Regions from separate parts of the Numidum massiliense genome, predicted to be linked through region 2. Evidence: riboswitches for the same ligand, from Rfam matches in the RefSeq annotation. Region 2 holds a riboswitch; the other holds the start of a gene.
What was found. Region 2 has a riboswitch for magnesium ahead of mgtE (magnesium transporter). Riboswitches for the same ligand answer to the same signal wherever they lie in the genome.
Positions count from the first base shown of each region.

Region 1: linked by a shared signal. The riboswitch ahead of mgtA (magnesium-translocating P-type ATPase) and the one ahead of mgtE (magnesium transporter) in region 2 are both predicted to bind magnesium.

Region 1 is NZ_CTDZ01000009.1:677,143-688,556, forward strand. Features, by position in the region: gene BN1247_RS03805 (hypothetical protein) at 1-586, shown strand, start outside; gene BN1247_RS17590 (hypothetical protein) at 579-731, shown strand; gene BN1247_RS03810 (cysteine-rich VLP protein) at 718-1,101, shown strand; gene BN1247_RS03815 (hypothetical protein) at 1,332-1,721, shown strand; gene BN1247_RS03820 (hypothetical protein) at 1,708-2,052, shown strand; gene BN1247_RS03825 (hypothetical protein) at 2,039-2,455, shown strand; gene BN1247_RS03830 (hypothetical protein) at 2,419-2,853, shown strand; gene BN1247_RS03835 (hypothetical protein) at 2,807-3,439, shown strand; gene BN1247_RS03840 (hypothetical protein) at 3,397-4,098, shown strand; gene BN1247_RS03850 (GIY-YIG nuclease family protein) at 4,547-4,825, opposite strand; gene BN1247_RS03855 (helix-turn-helix domain-containing protein) at 5,027-5,461, opposite strand; gene BN1247_RS18100 (hypothetical protein) at 5,634-5,795, shown strand; gene BN1247_RS18350 (hypothetical protein) at 6,079-6,210, shown strand; gene BN1247_RS03860 (ornithine cyclodeaminase) at 6,286-7,320, shown strand; gene mgtA (magnesium-translocating P-type ATPase) at 7,321-10,074, opposite strand; M-box (ykoK) riboswitch at 10,437-10,607, opposite strand; gene speD (adenosylmethionine decarboxylase) at 11,176-11,414, shown strand, end outside.
Region 2 is NZ_CTDZ01000009.1:2,857,811-2,869,502, forward strand. Features, by position in the region: gene BN1247_RS13340 (cytochrome ubiquinol oxidase subunit I) at 1-1,179, opposite strand, end outside; gene BN1247_RS13345 (tagatose bisphosphate family class II aldolase) at 1,379-2,236, opposite strand; gene BN1247_RS13350 (PTS sugar transporter subunit IIA) at 2,290-2,760, opposite strand; gene BN1247_RS13355 (PTS fructose transporter subunit IIC) at 2,819-4,228, opposite strand; gene pfkB (1-phosphofructokinase) at 4,246-5,172, opposite strand; gene BN1247_RS13365 (MurR/RpiR family transcriptional regulator) at 5,420-6,196, opposite strand; gene BN1247_RS18600 (arginase family protein) at 6,244-6,519, opposite strand; gene BN1247_RS13370 (c-type cytochrome) at 6,802-7,647, shown strand; gene BN1247_RS13375 (YitT family protein) at 7,755-8,591, opposite strand; gene mgtE (magnesium transporter) at 8,798-9,793, opposite strand; M-box (ykoK) riboswitch at 10,024-10,189, opposite strand; gene BN1247_RS13385 (phosphatase PAP2 family protein) at 10,278-10,823, opposite strand; gene BN1247_RS13390 (HXXEE domain-containing protein) at 10,960-11,514, opposite strand; gene BN1247_RS13395 (TetR/AcrR family transcriptional regulator) at 11,543-11,692, opposite strand, start outside.

The sequences.
Region 1 (11,414 bases), 2.2 Mb from region 2:
ACAGGAAATGATCGGGCAGAAATTTGGACGCTGGACGGTTATTGCGGCGGAACAGGACGATGTGGCGAAGGTGCGCTGTAAATGTGAGTGCGGCACGGTGCGATTGGTTCGCGCTGCGGACTTGACGGCTGGAAAATCGGGGTCATGCGGCTGCCTGCGGTCGGAAAAGACGACAACACACGGCATGTCAGGCACGCGCTTTTATAAAATTTGGCAGGACATGCTTCAACGTTGCAATAACGAAAATATAGCGGCATATCCCGACTACGGCGGGCGCGGTATTGCCGTGTGCGACCGCTGGCACACCTTCGAGAATTTCCGCGACGACATGTACGCTGAGTACCTGCGGCAAGCGGAAGCGCTTGGCGAGCATCGAATTACAATTGACCGCGTAGACAACGACGGCAACTACACGCCGGAAAACTGCCGCTGGGCGACGCCGATAATGCAGGCGCAAAACAAGCGCGGCGTGCCCGAGCATGAGCGAGAGTTACGCGAGCTTATACAACGGTTCCTTGAATTGCAGGAAGAGGTAGAGGAATTTCTCGCGGCACAGGCGGCGGGGGCGGTGGCTGCCCATGGATAAATTAGACCGGAACATTGCGGAAGCAAAAGAGATCCTGCGGGATTGCATGTGGCTAATTGCGGAAGCTCGCGGCATTGTTGCGGGAGAACGCGCAGCACAGGCGCACGCCGACGAGCAGGCGGTGGCGCAGCATGTCGAAGCTTAACCGTGAGCTGCGACGTCACGCCCGCCTGTACTGTGCATGCTTTGACTTGGACACACGCGACGAGTGCTTACTGGAGAAGGGCGAAGGTTGTACTTGCGCCTATTTTCGCGACGAGGGCGGCCGCTGTGCGTATTTCGAGCGCGCTGTGTTGCCCATTAACCCGCGACTAAACGAAATTTACCGCCGTTCAGTCATCGGGCACGACGACGGCATGGGCAACGCGGGCACCTGCGCCAACTGCGGGGCAGCATACGCACGGCGTAGCAACCGGCAGAAGTATTGCGAAAGCTGCCGCGACGGGGCGGCGAAAGATCGGACGAAGCTACGTGTACGCGACTACCGGCAACGACAACGCAAAACGACACGGTAAATGTAACGGTTTAGGAAAAATAAAGCCTTATGTATCAATGGTTTTCGCGCCTTAATTTTGGTGGTGGCTATGTTACTACCTAAAAGGCGTTTTTGGCGTTCTAAACCGTTACGCTGTAAATGCGCCTGTGAGGCGACTTGTTCGCGGCAGGTACAAACACCTTAGGCGCCTGCTAAAAACGCCTCACAGCGTCGTATAATCGGCCGCAATCGGAAGGGGAGGCGGAAATGATGGGAAAACCTGAAGGAGAGGCGACGGAAGAAGCACGCCCGCAGCCAACGCGCCTGTTTAGCGCCTACGAGCGTACAGTTACGTTTTCAGCCGGCGTGGCGCGCACGACGGTGATACTCTACGACATCGACGCGGACAAAGTGCACAGCCGAACAACGCGGCTGGCGGTGCGCAGTCGGAAATCCACTACCGCGCGGCGAATTGCGTTTAACCGACTGCGGAAGTGGGCGAAAGAAAACGGGGAGGTGCCGGCGGTGTTAAATGGGGACGACATAGACGCAACAGGCATACCGCGCGACTTGAAACCAACCGATGAACTCCGGGCGAAGTTGGAGGCGGAAGCGGACGAAGAGGCGCGAGGGGAGGCGGCGAATGATGGCGAGGCCTAAATTTCACGTCGTACAACATGCGTATGTAGGCACGCACGGCAAGACGTACGTGCTGACGGTCGTTGAATCGGGTGGCAAAACCTTCCGGCATACGGAAGAACACGAGCCGTACCCACTGTACGACTGCGCGCTTGACTGCTGGCAGCTGACGCGTGACTGGCTGCTTGACGAATTCAACGCGCGACAGATCACGCTAAACTGCAACGTGCTTGGACAGATCGAAGTAGACGCGGACGGCAACGAGCGCACAATCGACCAGACCGGCGCGCTGGCGTTTGCGGAGGAACTGCGACAAGGGGCGAAGGAGGCGCGGGAGAATGGAGGAGAGTAAAGATCATGCACGACGACCCGAGTCGCAAGTGACGCGGGCAAAGGTGGTTGTCATGCGGCACGAGCAAAACGGCTTCGGGGTTGGCGTTGAGCTGCTGCGGGAGGGCGAAGTTTACCGCGTATTGTCGCTATGGATTGACGATGAGCAAATAACGTCTACGCGGCAGGTGCTGCATTTTGCGTGTAAACGCGTGATGGACGCCGTGGACGACGACACCAAGCTTATTATATTCGTCGCGCAGAACCGGCACTTCCTAAAAGCGCGGGAGCTTTCCGCGGCGATGAAGCTGCACAAGCCCGACATAGACGCGGTGTTTTATAGGGCAAAAACGCTGCAAGGTGACGCGTGGGCGCTTGCACAAGACGCGTGCGAGCGGCAAACAAACATTATATCGGACGTGTGACGAACAAAAATTGCGAAGGAGACGATAGCATGACGAAAAACAAAGGCAACAACGACTGGACGACGCAACGGGCGGCACTCGATCGCGAGGTACTCGACTGCAAGGAGGTTATCACGCGGTACAAGCAGACACCGCGGCCGTATCGCGACGTGACCGACAGCGAGTATGCCCACGCCAGAAAGCGGCTGATCGAAGCCGCAACGGAAATCAAGTATGGCGACTACGAGGCGGCCAAGCCGGCTGATCCGTACGCGAGCATGTCGCTGGCACAGCTACGGGCGCAGCAGGAGGCGTTTAACAAAGAGCTGGCGGAGCGGCGCGAGGCCGGCGGGCGCGCCAGCCGCCAGGGCTTTGCGGAGGGTATTACGTCTCTCTTATCAAACAACAGGTGGGCATAAAAGAGCACTCTTACACCTTGCGCCGGAAGGACTTCGCGAAGGTTATGACGCTGGCCGCCCGCATACAGGCGCTGGCGCAGCAGGAAGGCGCAGGCGATGGCGAATGAGGTATTCACTGCACCTTGCGACCGCCGCCGACGACAAGCGCGGGGCTTACGCCTACTGCATTACGAATTACAAAGGCGAGCAGGCGCGGGGCGTGTTTGTGACCGCGGGCAGGCGGCGCTTTGACGAAAACTACACCGCACATGTCGCCCTGCAGCGGGCATTACGGCACGCGGCGCGGCTGGGCGGCATCATTCAGCTAACGGTCGTGCTCGACCACAGCTTAATTGACGCGATTGGCTATGAGCTGGGCGGGCTAGAGCCGCCAACATATGCGACCCTGAGCCGCACCACCACGCGGCTGACCAAGCGGTTTACTAGCTGCGACCTTGCGGCAATGTCCAACGAGGACGACTTACAGCCCGGCGAGGCGACGGCGGCTGACGAGGCGCTGGACGCGCTGGAGCACTACCGCACGCTTAAAGGCCGTTGGCAGCTGTGCCGCGACGCAATTGTGAACCCGCGAAAACTAATAAAATAACGAGGAGACGATTAACTATGAAAATTTCCAGCGAATTGCAACGCCTAATGGACGCATACGAGAGCGAAGACAAAGCGAGCGACGAGCGCAGCAGCCGCGCAGCCACGCAGGTGGACGAGCTGACAGCGGAACTTGCCGCGGCCAAGCACAAACTGGAGCAGGCGATTGACGCGACGTTAGAAGATCCGACGGCCGCGAACGAAAAGGCCGAGCTTGAGGCGCGTAAGGCGGTATTCGACCTGGAATTGCGCTTACAGGGCGCGCAGGAGCGTAAAAAGCGGGCGTTCGGTTTCAATGACGCCCGCAAGGAGGCGCTGGCGCAGCAGGCAATCGACAAGGCGCGGGCTGAGGCGGCGGAATACTACGCAAAAAAGCAGCCGAAAGCGGCGCAAGCGGTGGCCGACGCAAAGCTGGCGTACCTGAACGCGCTGGCCGATTACCACGACTTAGGCGAAGAGGCGCAAGAGATTTACTACGGCACGGGGCGACAGGTAGGCTGGACGGGCGACCTGCAACGCATCCACATACAACCGTTGTACCCGTTCTATAGGCTCGGAGACCGGCAAATTTACGGCGTAAGTGAGGTCGAGATCGACCGCGCATACAATCGCGGCGTGATTGAGCGGCGATCCGTCGAAGAAGGCAAGGAACGGGGCTAGGCGGCGCGACAAGTCAATGCTGGATTGGCGGCGTGGTGGCTTAACAGCGGCCGCGCCTAATTTTTTCTTGCGGAGTGGCGCTACCTACGGTATACTACATAGGACAGACGGTAGGACAGCCGAAGGACAAACGCGCACACAGCGTACACATACCGCGGAGGCCTTGACACGGTGGAGGTCGGAAGTTCGATCCTTCTACCGCCCACCACACGCAAAAGACGCGGACTTTGCCGCGTCTTTTATGCATTTATGGGCGTTGGACTGTTTAGAGACATTTTTCGACAGTGTGGCGCTCCTAGATTTCGCAAAGTAATGCCCCACGTTTTCGTGCGGTAAAACATCGTAGGAAGGCGTACCGCACAGACATTAGATAGGAAGGCGTACCGTCAAAACGTTGTAAGCAAAACAATTATTCTTGTCGAAAGAAGTTTAATATTATATGTAAATTTTACCTAAATTTCGGCCATTGGTTATAGCCAACCTTTGGATCGTTTGAATTAAAGCGTCTTATATATTCGACTTCTTTCCGATTGACTTCCTGATCAGATGCATCATCTGACTCCCACAATATTTCCTTTCGAACCGTAAAGTCTCTTCGTTCTTCCCGTGAAAAGTCTTTCTCAATTAATGCACTACTAGCGCTACCGAAGTAGTTAATACTATCTGTCAAATCTTTACCTATATAGATCTTTCCATTTGGATAGGTGATTTTGTAAATAACCTTCATTAGTACCCCCCACTTTATAACAGGAGTAGTAGCAAGAGACTCATCAAGTTGATTAAAAATGAAACAAGAAAACCCATTTCTAATTGTTATAAGTTTTTAAACTATCGGTCTCAGACACTTTTTTTCCAGTATCAGTCTAGTGTTTACGGAACCCAACATAGACGTCTCGGTTGAAAGGTTAGTGCACTTTGAACGGATTATTTATTGTTCGCCATCATTCCCACCTTCCCCGTTGCAATGTTCGCGTATAACCTCCCACAACTTCATTAACGTATTGATGTTGCGCTCCGAATCTTGGGCAATGCTATGTAACATCTCTGCATACTCGGGGTGTTTCTTCACTTTTTCTAGTAAGATAAATTCATCGCTTGTCACGTATGTGTTCCGGTCTTCCACGACGACCATTGGTGCTGGCGATTCCGTTCGACCGAGTAAAAAGTCGGTCGTTACGTCAAATAAGTCGGCTAATTTCATTAAGGTACCGTAATCTGGCTCGCGATTGCCTGCCTCATAATTGGAATATGTGCCTCGGTGAATCCCTAGTTCATTTGCGATATCTTCTTGTGTAAGCTTTGTTTTTTTCCTCAATTGCGTTAGTCGGTTTCTAAACATCGCCTGCACCTCAATAAGTATCATTAAGTGTATTATAAAGCCTCAAATTGAATCGTTTAATAAAATGCGTCGAAATGACTAATATATATTGACATGCGTCGTATCGACTCGTATACTATTTATTAAATAATCTTCATAACGACACGTTAGAGGGGATTTATGCAGTTTGTGAAAAGTTTAGTGTCAATATGAAGCTGTGAATGCCGCTGTTTCCACTGGCGATGTTTTAATTGTGCAGCTCGCGAACGGACTTAGCTGGGCTAAAGCGGTAGATCGTGAGACGTTCCAACGCATCCAACGGTTGGCGCTCGAATCTCTCATCGTCGGGGCGATCGCTTCAATTAAGGTGCCATTCTAAGGTGCCAGTCGTGTAAGGTGCCGGTCGTCGCCCACGCTGTACCGCTACTTTTTTTTGGTCGTGACGACGGTGCTCATAGTATGGTACGTGTTTTGGGCGGGTCCGCGGTTATTTGCCCGGCATTGACTTGAAAGCGCTATCGTAAATTACGGCTCATTAACCGATGTGGCTATGGCCGGATTGATGCGACTACGCACCGTCGATCCGGAGATGAAGACGGAAGCGGGACCGGGTATGCGTTGCGCTCGCCGTTTACTAGCCCGTTTATCGGGGGGGCGGGTTGGTGACGTCGATGCTACCGTCGCTGGCGTTGGCGTTGACGTACGGCGCCCTAAATGTTGGGCTCGTGTTTTTTGGCGATCGGGGGTGGCTTATGTTGGCAAAAGCGACAGGTTATTGGACAGGCTCTCTTTAGGGAAAGGTCAGTCGAACACGATATAGAACGAGTTAAATGAGATAAACGAGGCAACTATTGAAGGGGGAAAGCAATGTGTCTACTTACGACTTTTTATATTTGTCGCAACGCGACGTCATCCGCTGTGGCGGTCAATCGATGTGTGACGTGATGGGTGATGTGGAAACAGTCTTAGCACTTCACTATGAAGGGGATTATATTTTGCCTCCGAAAGTGGTGTTGCGTTGGGGCGACTTGGATAGCGAAGGGGGGCGGGGGCGCATTAATGCGATGCCCGGTTACGTTGGCGGGAGAGTGAACATCGCCGGGACGAAGTGGGTCGGGAGTGCGCCACGCAATCCGGTGACGTACGGATTGCCGCGCGCCTCGGCGCTTATTGTGTTGAACGATCCGGAGACGATGTTGCCGCTCGCCGTTATGGACGGCACCGTGATTAGTGCGATGCGGACGGGGGGAATGACGGGTGTGGCAGCAAAATATTTGGCTCGTTCCGATGCGACGCGGGTCGGAATCATCGGAGCGGGGACGCAAAACCGTACGCAACTAATGGCCTTGAAGGTTGCTTTGCCACAGCTACGGGCGGTACGCGTGTACGATTTATCGTGGGAGCGCGCAGAAAAGTTTGCTGAAGAAGTAAGCGACTTGTTAGCCGTCAACGTCGTCCTCGTTGCGACCGGTGAAGCTGCGGTGAGTGGCGCAGATGTCATCGTCACCGCGACGACAGCGACAAAGCCGGTCGTGCGAGGAGAGTGGATTGGGGAGGGATGTTTTTATTCGCACGTCGGCGGCTATGAAGCCGACTATGCGGTCGTAGAGCGGGCAGACCAGATTGTCGTCGACCATTGGGACGGCATCAAGCATCGCGGTGCACAAACGCTAGCGCTTATGCACCGCGAGGGGCTGTTTACCGACGACCGCATTGACGCCGAATTAGGGGAAATCGTCACGGGTAACAAGTGTGGCCGATCGCGGGACGATGCGTTCATTTACTTTAATGCGGTCGGCATGGCGTTGGACGACCTAATCGTAGCGAAAAGGGTGTACGACAACGCCAAGCGTCGCGGCATTGGAACGATGCTACCGTTGTGGGAACAACCGGCATTTATATAACTACAACCACTCGTTGAAGCGATAGATATACCACTTTTTAACGGCCTGTGTCACGACAGAGTAGGCTAACAACGTCGCGACGAGCCAAGGGAAATATGCGAGTGGCAGTGGTTGTAGGCCAATGCTCGCTCCGACCCCAGTGAAAGGTAAGGCGGTCCCTAGTGCCATGATCAAGCCTGTTAAGACCATGACAGGCGTGCTTGCTTTGCTTTGCACAAACGGAATTTTCTCGGTGCGAATCATGTGTACGATGAGTGTTTGCGATAGTAACCCTAAGACGAACCAACCAGAGTGGAACAATGCTTGGGATTCGACCGTATTGGCGGCGAAAACGTACCACATTAACGCAAACGTCGTCATATCAAAAATGGAGCTGATCGGACCGATAAATAGCGTAAATCGACCGACGGATTTGGCGTCCCATTGTTGTGGTTTGCGTAAAAACTCTTCGTCCATCGTGTCCCAAGGCACAGCGAGTTGCGAGATGTCGTACAACAAGTTTTGAATGAGTAGCTGAATGGGTAGCATCGGTAAAAACGGGATGAATGCACTGGCGACAAGTACGCTGAACATGTTACCGAAGTTGGAGCTGACGGTCATTTTAATGTACTTAATCATATTGCCGAACGTCTTCCGTCCCTCGACGACTCCTTGCTCTAGGACGAGCAAACTTTTTTCAAGCAAAATGATGTCGGCCGAATCTTTGGCGATGTCGACAGCGGTGTCGACAGAAATACCGACGTCTGCTTCTTTTAAAGAGATCGCGTCATTAATGCCGTCACCTATGAACCCTACCGTATGCCCGTTGTTTTTTAGCGCGCGGACGATTCTCGCCTTTTGCAACGGGTTTACTTTCGCGAACACGGTCGTTTTCTCAGCGGCAACCGCCAGCTGCTCCTCCGACATGGCGTCGACATCGTTCCCGAGCAGCAGGTGTTCGATGTGAATGCCGACGTCTTTACAAACTTTGCGGGTTACGGCTTCGTTGTCCCCGGTGATGACTTTAACGTCGACGCTATGTTCTTGCAGCGCCTTGATGGCCGTTTTGGCTGTTTCTTTAGGTGGATCGAGGAAAGCGAGATAGCCGACGAGGGTAAGGTCCTTTTCATCTTGCAAACCGTAAGTGCCTTTTCGGGCGCCGGGTTGTTTGACGGCAACGGCAAGCACGCGTAAGCCGTCCGCATTCATGTTGTCGGCAAGCTGCTGCACGCGTTTAGTGATTGTCGCTGTGAGGGGAACGATCTGACCGTCTTTGTATGCGTGCGTACTGATCCGAAGGACTTCTTCCATCGCGCCCTTACAGATGAGGAGGTGTTCGCCGTCTTGACGCTCGAGTACGACAGACATACGGCGGCGATTGAAATCGAACGGAATCTCGTCGATTTTAGTGTATTTATTCCTAATGTCGGCATCTTCGGCATATTGTAGCACGGCGACATCGAGCAAGTTTTTTAGTCCGGTCTGGTGGAAACTATTCAAGTACGCGTATTCGAGCACCTGTAAATCTTTCTGCCCTTGTAGGTCGAGATGCTTGGCTAGAATGATTTTGTCTTGGGTCAATGTGCCCGTTTTGTCCGAACACAATATGTCCATCGCCCCAAGGTTTTGAATGGCGTTGAGCTGTTTAACGACGACTTTATTGCGCGCCAATGTCGCTGCACCTTTAGCTAAGTTGCTCGCAACAATCATCGGCAACATTTCTGGCGTCAAGCCGACCGCTACGGATAAACCGAACAAAAGAGCTTGTAGCCAATCGCCTTTTGTAAATCCATTGACGAAAAAAATGATCGGCACCATGATCGCCATGAAGCGAATGAGGACGAAAGTGACGCTCCGGATGCCTTTGTCAAAACTCGTCAATGGTGGTTTTTCCAATAGCGTGCTAGCCATGGCGCCGAAATATGTGTCGGTGCCTGTCGCAACAACGACGGCCGTCGCCGAACCGCTCACAATATTGGTGCCCATGTAGCACATATTGCTCAGTTCGAGCGCGTTGGGCGGCGTTGTTTGCTTTTGTGACGATGCTTGCGCCTGCGCTTGTGCTTGTGTTTGTGTTTGTGTTTGAGTTTGTGTCGCGGTATGGCCATGTTTAGGAGAACTAGGCATGATGTCCATTTTTTCGACGGGCATAGCTTCTCCCGTTAGGGCGGCTTCTCCGACATGCACGTCTTTCGATGCGATTAGCCTAACGTCGGCTGGAACCATGTCGCCTGCCGACAGGTGGATCATGTCTCCCGGCACTAGCAGTTCCATGTCAATTTCTTTTTGCTCCACTAGTAGATTTGGCAACTGTTGGCCATCTTTCTGTTGCCTAGCCTGCTGCGGATCTTCAGAGCGTCGTATCACTGTTGACGTCGTTTTGACCATTGCTTTAAGCTTTTCTGCCGTACGCATTGAACGGAACTCTTGCGTAAATGTGATCAGGACGCTAATAGTTACCATCGTCGCAATGATGATGACTGCCTCGAGGTCGTTGTCGATTATATAGGCGAATGTTGCAAGTGAAAGTAAAATGAGGATAAAAGGGTTTTTAAAGCATGCGAGCAATTGCATATACCAGGACGGCAGCTTTTCATGGACAATTTCATTTTTTCCATGCCGTTCTAATCGTTTTTTCGCTTCAGTTTCTGTGAGACCTTGCCGGTTTGTGTCCAAGTCTTTTAACAGGGCTTCTTCAGAGGAAAGAGATGCTTGAATAAGCTGTTCGGCGATTTTTTGCGTCAACTTTTCTCTGTCGTTCGCGGGTTTTCTCATTGTGGCTCCTCCTCACACTTTTTTTCATCCAAAACGGCGGTTGTCTTCACGCGGTCGATGACGCATTGAAGAAAAAGCTCCCCCTGTAGCAGAGAGAGCGCGTAGTGAGTCATTGAATCACTAATGAAAGCACCCGCAACCCGTATTTAATGCACGCGCAATTTTGGAGATCAGGTTAAACAGATTTGCGCGAAGTGCTCAGGGAGCAGGTTTTCCCTCTGTACAGAGTTTTGCTCATGACAATAGAGCAGCCAGCTTTGCTTACAGTGCATTAGGATGTGCTCCCTCCCTTTATTTGTTGTTTGAAATAAGAAAAACCCTTTAGGTGACCTAGAGGGTTAATGTTGTGCACGACGTGCACGTTCCGTTCCCCCTAGTCGAGTTTTGGCACTATACAACGTAAAGAGCATATGCTCTTAGCCACATTGAGAGAAGCCTTATTCCGGCAACTCCTGTTCTACCCATTGGCATCTTTCGATATTTCCGGGCAGTGGCCTATGTTTGTATAGGAGCCTCACCTAACGAGGACATATATTCGCTTACATTTTAATTATAAATCGAAAAGGCCACTTTGTCAAAAATAGGTAGTTTTAACACGATATGATAATAAAAAGTTTAATAAATTGCTAAGCCGCTAGAAGGGCATATACATAAAGTCGACACATATACAAATTGGGATGCGCAAACGGATTTGCACGCGAATACTGTAACAGAGGTTGACATTTCGCACCGCGGGAAGTATGATTTTTTTGTCTAACTTCTGTCTAACTTCGATACGCCACATGAATGGAACAAAGGGGGAATGATACGCCGTGGACAGTAGCAGTAGTCACTTACCTCAAAACCCACAATTTAACAAGCTAATCGGGAGAGGTATTACGCGCGTAACAACCTCCGATGGCATTCATCCTTTCGAGTAGTTTTTCCTTTTTATTACACGAGTACTGATGAATCGTGAATCGGGTCCGATTAAGAGCCGTTTTTTATTGAGCGGGAATACTTTCGGAACAAACGTGCGATGTCCCCACTCCCTTCGTCTCTCTGCTAGTCGCAGCGGGACTATTTATTGATTGACCAAAATAAGGAGAGGGAGGAAGCCAAATGACCTATTCTACTTTTGGCCGGCACGTTGCCGCTGATTTATGGGGAGTCGCCTTCGAACGCATCAATAACTGTGATTACTTGCAAAACCGCCTCGTTGAAGCAGCGGAAATGTGCGGGGCAACCGTATTATCTATTCAAGGGAAGCAATTTGCGCCGCAAGGAGTTACTGTCTTGCTGTTGTTGTCTGAGAGCCACCTTTCAATTCATACGTATCCCGAAAAAGGGTTTGCCGCGTT
Region 2 (11,692 bases):
CAACCACTTCGGAACAGCGGGCGCGCGCCGGATGTCCGCCTCGTCTAAAGATGCGTCACGGGCGCCTAAGTCTCGATCTGTCGCTTGATCGCGTCGAGTAACTTTGCGCCTCTTACGCACCTTCCGCAAATACCATCCAACGAACACCCCGGAAACAACTATTAAATAAAAACCGTTGACGACCTTCGAGTCAAATAAGTAATGCACATACAACGGAGGCCACTCATCGCGCGGAAAGTCATTTAAGCCGACGACTTCCGTATTTGGATGCGTGCCGGCCAAAATGCTGAGCGCGTACGGAATCGTAATCGCGCCTTTCACTTCCTGCGTCTCTTTATCAAGGAAGCCACCAAACACTAACGGTGCCTGCCGTCTCGTCTCGAAGTGCCATTCAGCAGCAGCAAGCTTTTCCGGTTGATGCTTAGCGAGGAATTTTCCGGACAAATCGCCGTTAACGATTGTGAAGAGCGCAAAGACGAAAGCACAAACCATCGTCAGTTTTAACGCTTTACGGTAATAGATGTGCACACGTCCGCGCAACATTGCTAGCGCAGCAATCGCAGCGAGAATAAATGCCGTCGTCACATAAATGGCGAATAAAAAGTGGGAAACTTTGGACGGAGTCGCCGGATTGAACATCGCAGCGAGCGGCCTTACATTGACGATTTGTCCGTCTACGAGATCAAAGCCAGTAGGGGTGTTCATAAACGCGTTAACCGACGTAATGAAGACAGCGGACGCAAGCGATCCGAAGACGACTGGCAGCGACAACAACCAATGGTAAAGTGGCCGTTTGAAGCGATCCCACGTGTATAAGTAAATGCCGAGAAAGATCGCCTCAATAAAAAAGGCGAACGTCTCCATAAACAGTGGTAAAGCGATCGCCTGGCCGGCGACGCGCATAAAGCTCGGCCACAGCAAACTAAGCTGTAACCCGATCGCCGTACCTGTTACGACTCCGACCGCGACCGTAATCGTAAACCCACGCGACCAACGCCGCGCCATGAGCACATAGTGCGGGTCATTGCGCCTAATGCCGATCCACTCCGCCAGCGAGACGAAGAGCGGCACCCCGACCCCAAGTACGGCGAAAATAATGTGAAAGGCGAGTGTCGTCTCCGTAAGCGCCCGCGCTAGCGTCACATTGTCGAAGGTGCCACTACTAAATAAACTGAACATGCCTTAAGTCACTCCTGCCTATCCTTCCACTCACGATCATCTTGCGATGCTAAGGGATATGTTTTTCCGTGCCCTTACGATGTGATAGTCGGTAACTACTCATCGTTAGTAGTTACCAACTTTTTGCAGGATATGAGTACAGGAGTTATTTTTTCGTGAGACTGTCACTTGTTGTACCTGTGTTGTGTACGTACTAGTACTATCCTAAATACCGCCCGTCGCTACGACACATCCGAATCTTTTCGCGTACTGCCTGTGCCATTGCTTCTTTCGCTGGATACATGTACTTTCGCGGGTCACTCGCCTCTGGATGATCTGCCAAATACTGTTTCAAAGCTGCGGCAAACGGCAGTTTTAGTTCGGTCGCGATGTTCACTTTGCAACAGCCCATATCGATGCACGTTTGCACATCGGCGTGGGGAATGCCCGAGCCCCCGTGTAACACTAACGGTACGTCAACCACTTCCCTAATAGCAGCTAGGCGTGCAAAGTCGAGTTTCGGTTCGGCCTTGTACATCCCGTGCGCCGTACCGATTGCCACGGCTAACGAATCGATGCCCGTTTTCTCTACGAACTGTTGTGCCGCCTCCGGATCCGTGTAGTACGCATCAGCCACATCGACCACGAGATCGTCTTCCTGCCCACCTAATCGGCCGAGTTCTGCTTCGACCGTCGCTCCATGCGCATGTGCGTAAACGACCACTTCTTGTACGATCGCAATGTTTTCCGCAAACGGAAGATGCGAGGCGTCGATCATAACCGACTTCGCTCCGAGTTGCACCGACTGCTTAATTTGCACCAATTGTTCGTGGTGATCGAGGTGTAGGGCGATCGGGATCGCATACCGCTTCGCCGCAGTGTCGGCAATCGCTTGAATATAGTCGCGTCCAGCATAGTCGAACGTACCGGGTGTCGCCGCCAAAATAACCGGGGAGCCCATCGTAGCAGCTGTCTCCACAACGACTTGGATCGTTTCTAAGTTGTGAATGTTAAACGCTGGAACGGCATATCGTTCTTTTTGCGCCTTTAATAGCATCTCTTTCGTATTCACTACCATCGTATACGCCTCACCTATCGTTAAATGTAAGTTGTTGTTAAAGCAACGATGTATCAATCCGTTGTTGCAGCTAAAGCCATTCGCAGTTGCTCGTACACTTCTTGTGCGCTTTCTGCCGCTAACAACCGTTCCCGTGCCTCTTCGTGCACGAGCATGCGCGAGAGCGAGGCGAGCAAGGTCAAATGTGTACTCCCCGCTTCCCGTTCCGGTACGAAGAGTGCAATGGTGAAGCGGATCGGTTTCCCGTCCATCGACTGCCATTCCACACCTTCCATCGTCCTGACGATGACTATTCCCGGTTTAAGCACGTCTTTTACTTGCGTATGAGGGATGGCAAACCCGTCGAGAAAACCGGTCGTCCCTTCTTTTTCCCGGGCGAGCAACCCTTTGACAATCCGCCTTTTCGACGACGCAATCCCGCCCACAACAGCTAATTCGGCAATGCGCGCAAACACGTCTTTTTGCGTTTTCAAGTTTTCGTCGATCTTTATAAGTGCCGGGTTGAGTAACGATTCGATTTCCATGGCAATACACTCCCTTTAAACGCTAAATCAAATGCGGTGCGTTGCTTTACATAACCTGTTAAGCTGCCGTCGCTTTTTTCTTTCGGTACAAGCCGTACAGTACAGCGCCGACGAGCGACCCAACTAAAATCGCCAATACCCACTGGAACGCCCCAGTGACGACTGGAAGGACTAAGAAGCCGCCATGCGGTGCCGGTACTTGCACTCCGAACAAATACGTGAGTACCGCCGAAATGGACGAGCCGACCATTAAAATCGGGATGACGACGAGCGGGTTTTTGGCCGCGAACGGAATGGCGCCTTCCGTAATGTGCGTCGATCCCAAAATAAAGTTGACTAAACCGGCGTTGCGCTCCGACGCATCGAAATACTTTCTAAAGAAAACGGTCGCAAATGCGATGACGAGTGGCGGCGTAATACACGCAGCGGAAACGCCGGCCATAAAATAGTGATTCCCTTCCGCCAATAACGCTGTCCCTGTCACATAAGCCGCCTTGTTCACGGGACCACCCATATCAAACGCACTCATGCAGCCGACAATAATCCCGAGCAATACCGGGTTAGCCCCTTGGAAGTCAGACAGAAACGCTTTCATTGCTTCGTTAATGCCTGTCATCGGCTCAACAAGCACGACCATGATAGCGCCGATTAAGAAAATCCCAATGACTGGATACAGGAAAATAGCTTTTAAACCGTCGAGCGATTGCGGTAGCTTACTAAACACCTTTGACAGCAAAACGACGATGTATCCGGCGAGAAAACCAGCGACGATCCCGCCGAGAAAACCGGCGCCACCAGTGTGGGCAATCATCCCACCGATAAAACCGACGACTAAACCCGGCCGTTTCGCAATCGATTCAGCGATAAACGCGGCCAAAACGGGGACCATCAGTTCAAAGGCAATTCCGCCGGTACTCTTTAAAAACTCTGCGATCGGATGATACGTTTCGTGTTTCGGATCGAACGCGTGAATGCCGAATAAGAAGGAGACGGCAATGAGCACACCGCCACCGACGACGAACGGCAACATGTGGGAAACGCCGTTCATTAAATGCTTGTAAATCGCCCGACCGACTTTATTCCCTTGCATCTGTTCCGTATCGTTTTGTCTCCCATTGCGCGATGGTGCGTCGCCGTTAGTTGCACGGTACGGTTTCGCTTTCCCGTCTACGATGAGCTGGATCAGCTGTTCCGCATCTTTGATTGCCCGCGCCACCGGGACATCGACGGCCGGCTTTCCGGCGAACCGTTCCGCTTGCACGTCTTTGTCCGCCGCAATAATGACTCCGTCCGCCGCATCGATGTCGGCTTGAGTCAACTCGTTTTCTACCCCAACTTGTCCGTGCGTCTCTACTTTAATCTCGACGCCGAGCTTTACTGCCGCTTTTTTTAAAGCTTCTTCGGCCATAAACGTATGCGCGATCCCCGTCGGACAACCAGTAGCAGCCACAATTTTAAGCTTACTCATCTGTATCGACACCGCCTTTAATATGATAAATGTTTGACTCTCACTTGCTGCGCCAATGTCTCGAGATTTGTCAAGTCACTTACCCCTTTGGAAAAAGCTGTCGACGCACCTGCTGCCGAAGCGTATACCATCGCTGTTTCGACCGTCTGCCCAGCCGATCGCTTGGCGAGAAACGTAGCGAGCAACGTATCGCCGGCACAGGCCGAATTGACGGCTTCTCCTGGCACAGACGACACGTACAACACGCAATCGGGGGAGAAATACATGGAGCCGCGTGCGCCTAACGAAACGATCACTTGCCTCGCCCCCCTTTGCAGCAACTCTTTTCCATACCTTACAATTTGTTCATCGCTTAGCATGTCGCGTGAGTCGCAATCAAAGAAATGCGCCAGTTCTTCTTCGTTCGGTTTAATTACATACGGATGAAACGGTAAACAATCCAACACTTTTTTTGAACTCGTATCGAGGACGAACTTTAACTGATGCCGTGCGGCAATTTGCGCCATCTCGACAAAAATGTGTGCATCTACCCCCGGAGGAAGACTGCCCGAGACGACGAGTGTACTTCCACCTGGAAGTGCCTTTATTTTTTCTAGCACGGCTTGCACGTTGTCTTCGGAAATGCGGGGCCCTCTGTTAACAATTTTGTATTCTTCGTCGGCACGTACAAAAATGTTCACTCGCGTAATGCCAGCAACGTCGACAAAGTCGGTCGCGATCCCTTGTCGTCGTAACTCGTCCTTAATGTAGGCGCCGGTGAAACCGCCCACAAAACCGAGCGCCACACTGTCAACGCCTAAATGTTTTAACGCTACGGACACATTAATCCCTTTGCCGTTCGCTTGATAGTCTTCTTCATAGGTGCGATTGACAATGTCTGGTTTAAGGGCTTCCATGGCAACAAATAAATCGATCGCTGCGTTTAGCGTACAGGTGTAAATCATTGTTACCACCCCCTCCCTAACCTCATTATGTCATACGAATGGGTGCACGTGTTTACAGCCTGTGTAAAGGTTTTCGTGCATCGTGCCATAAGAGCAGGAATAATGCCATAAAAAAATGCCCCTCCGAAATACAAGTGTCGTCGGGGCGTGAATAAAAAAACAGCGCGGCTTATATGGTAAAAGACGGTACAGGTGCTACATTGACCTTCGATAGTACATGCAGTTACTGCCTGTTGAATTGTCGTTCTCACAACATACGAATGACGTACGCATCCAACAAAATGCGCGACAGGACGTGCAAAGGTAAGCGTGAGCGCACTTCGTAGTCGGGGAAAAAAGAGTGCGCACTTTTATAACCAACCAACACCATTTCCGATAACTTCGCTAAAGTAGAATCGACCTTCGTCGTCAACGTGAGCGTGCTAATATTTTTGATCTTAAAGTTTTTACAGGCTTCCACTAATTCAATCGTTTCGCCGTTTAACGACACGAAAATGACGACATCTTTGACGTGCAGTTTACGCGATTTGACGCGAATAATGTTCGGATCGGTATGCATCTCGCAATTTTTACCAATCAGCTGTAGTTTTACCGTTATTTCATTACCAATCATTTCCGAGAAGCCACGAGCAAAAACGTAAACTTTTTCTGCATCGTATATTTTTTGAATCGCATCTTCGATATTACCGATGTTGAGCATTTGAATCGTCTTTAACACTTCGCGCTCATTTTTCTCGATTGCACCCTTGATTTGACTATCGATGTCTTCCATCGTATTTTTCTCGCTTGACGCTTTTATTTTGTCGCGAATGCTGTATTTGAAGGACGTGTAGCCTTGGAAGCCAATTTTCTTCATCAATCTAACGATCGTCGCCGTGGAAACATTCGCTTCTTCGCTCAAGGAAACGATCGACATGTCTGCGATTCCCTCGATATGGTCGTAAATGTATTGGAGCAAGTGTCGTTCGGAGTCACTTAATAGCTTAAGCTTTTCATAAGGGATGTCGAAAATGATGTTATCCATGTAAGTGCCTTCCTCATCCGCTGAATAGTTGATCTTGAAACAACTTTTTAATGTCGACACGTTGTAGATGACACATTGTGGACCGCTACGATGCGGGCAAAAACCGTGTGACACGATCGATTACGACGAATAACAAATGAGCCGCCAGCCGCACTGTTAGCGCGTCCCGATCCAAGCGCAGGATAAACTTTCGCTATGTCAAAACTTGACACGTTTCCACTAGTGACGATTTCCTCGATTAAATGTTTGGCAGTATTCGGATCCAACCCGAACGGCGTCGGTGCACTTACGCCGGGCGCACAACCATCTGCTAAACGATACATTTGGATCACCTACTAGCCTCGTTTTATCCTGCGGATGATACCGATTTTTTTGTGATATCCCTCGTATGATGCCCATTTTTAGTATAGCGGATGGGAGCGACGTCGTTCAAGCAAGTTATTTGCATTTTATTACATAATTCAACATTGTACAATCGATACTTTCAGTTTATTACACCGCAATAAATCCAGTTGAAAAAAGCGCTTCCACATACCATAATATGAGATATAATACAATATACAGAGGTGAACATTGTTTGACATTAAGTGAAGAGGGGGATTTACGTGTTCAAGAAGCTGTCCTTTAACAAAGTGTTAGTTGTCATCGTTACAATCGGCCTCGTCGTCATCGGATCGATATTTATTTATGAGATGAGTGGAACCGTAAAAGCTGACTCCGCAATGCCGCAGCCTCCGAGTATTGACGATGTCCCGCACGATGCAACAGGTGAATCTATTATGTATGGATACCGTATTTTAAAAGAGACGCAAAGTGCTTTGCCGCCAGAGTACATCGGTAATGCACTCTCTTGTTCTAGTTGCCACGCGATCGAGGGACGTAAAGAAACGGCGATCCCGCTCGTCGGGGTTACAGTGGCATACCCGCAATACCGCTCCCGCGAAGATCGAGTCATGTCTGTCGAAGACCGCGTGAACGGCTGTATGATTCGTAGCATGAACGGCCAAGAACTCCCCGAAGATTCGAAAGAAATGCGCGCACTCGTCGACTATATCACTTACATTTCGTCTAACGTCCCCCAAGACAGCAACACGCCGTGGCTCGGTCGAAACGCGCTAAAAAACGCGCCAGAGCCAAATATCGCCCGTGGCGAAGAGTTGTACAATAAGTCGTGCATTGCGTGTCACGCCTCCGATGGCTCGGGCATCGGGCCGACAATTGGGCCAGCCTTATGGGGCGAAGGGTCGTTCAACGACGGCGCCGGGCTAGCGCGCTTTTCGAACCTCGTCGGGTTCATTAAGCGCAACATGCCGCTCGGAAGGGGAGGCACATTAACTGAACAACAAGCGGCCGATTTAGCCGGATTTATTCTCTCGCACGACCGCCCGGAATTTAAATGGAAAGAAGGAGACTGGCCCAAAGGGGGTAAACCGTCCGATTCTCCGTATTAAGAAAAATGAGTACAGACCCGTCTGGTCTCGCGTTCAACCCGGCGGGTCTTATCGATTCAGCTGCTTAACGCGATAAACAGCTGTCTAACGCAATAAATTGTTGCAGACTAATGAATATCCCGTTTCTTGAACTGGCCGCCTTTAACGTCGTGAATGTCGCCGATCGCTAGAAACGCCTGACTGTCGAACTCGTCGACGATCGCTTTCAACTTCGCTTCTTCCAGCCTGGTGACGACGCAAAAAATCATCTTTTTCTCGTCCCCGGTATAGCCACCTTCCCCATTGAGGTAAGTAACCCCCCGCCCTAATCGGTGGAGAAGCGCCTCGCCGATCTCTTGGTGACGGTCGCTAATAATCCATACCGACTTGGTCGAATCGAAACCTTCAATGACGATGTCCATCATTTTATAGGCGATAAAATAAGCGATCAAGGAGTACATCGCATGATTCCAACCGAAAACAAACCCGGCACTCCCCAAAATAAAAATGTTAAAAAACATAATGACTTCGCCCACAGAAAAAGGAAGCTTCTTATTGAACAAAATCGCCATGATTTCCGTCCCGTCGAGTGAGCCGCCGTTTTTAATGACGAGCCCGACTCCGATGCCTAACGTAATACCTCCGAACACGGCTGCTAGCAGCGGGTCGTCCGTCAACGGCTTAATGTCGTGCAACTGGACCGTTCCGATCGACATAATGACGACACCGAACACAGCCGAAATAGTAAACGTTTTGCCAATCTGCTTGTATCCTAAAAAGAAAAATGGAAAGTTAAGGACGAACAGGAGCAAACCTAACTTGATTTGCAAAATGTGAGACAGGATGATCGCAATCCCCGTAATCCCACCGTCGATGACTCGATTTGGAACGAGGAAAATCTCTAACGCAACGGCCATTAGCATAGCACCGAAGACAATACATACGGCACGCCTGAGCACGTTCACCTTCGTTAACGTCTTGTGTAAATTTTTTGTCGTTGTCGCCAAACGTCCACCTCGCCTTTAATGTTTTTTTTACTGTATTATTATACCACAAAAAGGCGTGTAAACTGAATAAAAAGCCTGTTACGAACCATAACACCATTTGTGTTATGTAAACCCGATGAGTAATTACCCCCTGCCTTCGGTACAAAGACAGGGGGTAATATGTCCTAAATATTTAAATACCATGTAGCGATCGAGAAGTAAATGAGTACGCCGGTCATGTCGCACAAGGACGTAATGAGCGGTGCGCTCGCCGTGGCCGGGTCTAACTTAAGTTTGCTAAAAATAAACGGTAAGGACATGCCGATCACGGAACCGACGATCACAATACAAAGCATCGTTAAGGAAACGACAACTGCTATTTCCACCCCGCCCCGGAAAACGCCGATGAGCGACACAGCGACCCCCATCGCAACACCTAGTAACCCCGCTACGACAAACTCTTTTCGAAACAGCTTTAGCCAATCTTGTACGCGCACATCGCCGACTGCTAACGCGCGGATCATGAGCGTCGCCGACTGTGAGCCAGCGTTACCGCCACTGTCGACGAGTAACGGTAAGAAGAACACGAGGGAAATATAGGCCTCAATCGTATCTTCAAAATGTGCGATGCCAGCACCGGAAAAAATGTTCATAAACACGAGTATGATGAGCCACGACACCCGTTTGCGAAACAACATAAACACACTGGCTTCTTTAACGTTTACATCTAGCCCAGAAACAGGTGCCATCTTGTGAAAGTCTTCCGTCGCCTCGTCATCGATGACGTCGATGATATCTTCAACGTGGATGATGCCCACGATGACGTCGTCTTTGTCCACGACTGGGATCGAGACGAAATCGTGCGTCCTCACTATTTTTGCAACTTCTTCTTGATCCATATCGACGGGGACAGCAATCACATCGGTCGCCATCACCTCTACAATTTTACGCTCCGTCGGCGCGGTAAGCAATTCGCGCAAGCTAAGGACCCCAACTAAACGCCGTGCGCGATCAACCACGTGAATGTAATGCATGCCGGACATATCTTCGCCGGTCTTACGCAACTCGCGGATGACGTCGTCTGTCGTGCGCTCGCCCTCCACGACTAAAAATTGCCCGCTCATAATCGCCCCAGCCGTCTCCGCCTGGTATTGTTTTGACGTTACTGGAAATGTCACCATGTCTACTTCCTCCTCTGGTGCCTCCATTTCCTACAGGAGTGGTGGAAATGGAAGCACGCATTACTTTCTACTCTGAATAATTGCTTAAACTGCCTAAAATAATTGATTGAGTAACACCTACTTGAATATGAATCACTATCCATTTGATCCATTTCACACCACCCCCTCAATAAACGAGAAAAAAATAAAAAAATGCATGCTCAACGAAAGAAGACGTGCGCATGCATGGCGTGTTTCCCCTAGTCGTTGAGTTTTAGCACTGTACGGCATAGGATTATATCCAGCTACGTTAGAAACCACCTTAACTCGATAGTTCCTGTTGACCCATTGGCGTCTTTGGACATTTTTGGGCAGCAGCTTATCTCCGTACAGGAGCCTCACCTAACGAGGTTTATGAACTTTTTCCAGCCACATAAGACCTTATTACACTCTCGCTATCTTGTCAAGACGGATGATCTCCTGCATCCGCAACCTCCCGTTAGTGTCACTTTAACGGTTGGGGGAAACGATCCGTGTCCCGTCCGAACAGTTTCATCACCACTTTATACGCGACGACTGCGGCAATTGCACCGACGACAATCCCGCCGAGCACATCTGTTGGGTAATGATGACCGACGTAAATGCGCGAGAAGCCTAACAGTAAAGCGAGTAATATGCCCACACTACCGATTTTACGGTTGTACGCCCACAGCGCTCCTGCGATTGCAAACGCCGCCGCGGTGTGGTTACTCGGAAAAGAAGGAGACGTGCTGTGCTCCAGTAATAAATTGACTTGATGTTCGCTAAAGGGCCGCGCGCGAAAGTAAACGAGACCGATGACATAGTTAACGGCTACAGCAAGAAAGGCTGCCCCGAAACCGGTGAGTGCCGCCTTCCGGTGTCCCCTAAAGGCGAGTAAGATCACGAGTGCCCCCGCAAACACGTAAGGCCCATACGTCGTCGTCAATTTCATTAACGTGTCGCACACGTCATTTTGCCCTGCTAAACCGTTAATTGCTTCAAACAGTTGGTAATCCATAGCTGCCTCCATCGTAAGCAGATTGTAAATAACACCCTTTTAAGTATAACTCTTTTATTATACAGTTTGTTTCAATTTGTGCAATATGCCAAGTGATCGAGGCGGCCATTTTGCAACTCGTCCATAAAAAAAGTCGACAAAGTGTCACTTATTCATTCATACTTTTTTTCCGTATTTTGTCTCGTCCTCTTACTAACAGAAAGAACAGCAACGGCACGATCAAACATAAACTAAGGATGCTCCAAACAAGATTCGCGACACTTATCGTTTGTCCTGACCATAAACGGTAAACTGTATAAAGCGCGTACGGGAAGACGATCAACACGGAAGTAACGACTCCCGGCGTATAGCGACGTAAATAGAGCGCTTGACCGAGGTGCGTGAAAGCGTGCAGGCCAAAGAACACGACAAACGGCAAAAAAAGGTAATATGCAGAAAAAACAGCGGCTAACACGGTCGCTAATGTGACACCACAAAAAACCCAAAACACGTCTGTCGCAAATTGCAATGTCGTCATTTGAAAACTACTAGACAAAAATTTTCTCATTCTCGGTGATATTTTTTCTAAGACGTAAGTCTGGTTTCGTTTCGTCCATTTCTCTGCGGTTAATATTTCTTCGAAGTCGTGAAACATGAAGACGACTGGAAAAAGCCACACGACACTTAACAAATCAAGGTGTGCATTCAACCAATTTAGTAGCATATGCCCCCACTCCTTACCCTCGCAATTTTTAACGTTTCTCCTCTGCCACGATGCCGTACAGAAACATCTCGGCCATCTGTTTCCCAAGTTCTACCGCGCCGATCTCTTTCGAAAACACATTATTCTCTTTTGACAAACTATACGATCCGCTTGTAGGCCTATTTTCCTCACTTGCTAA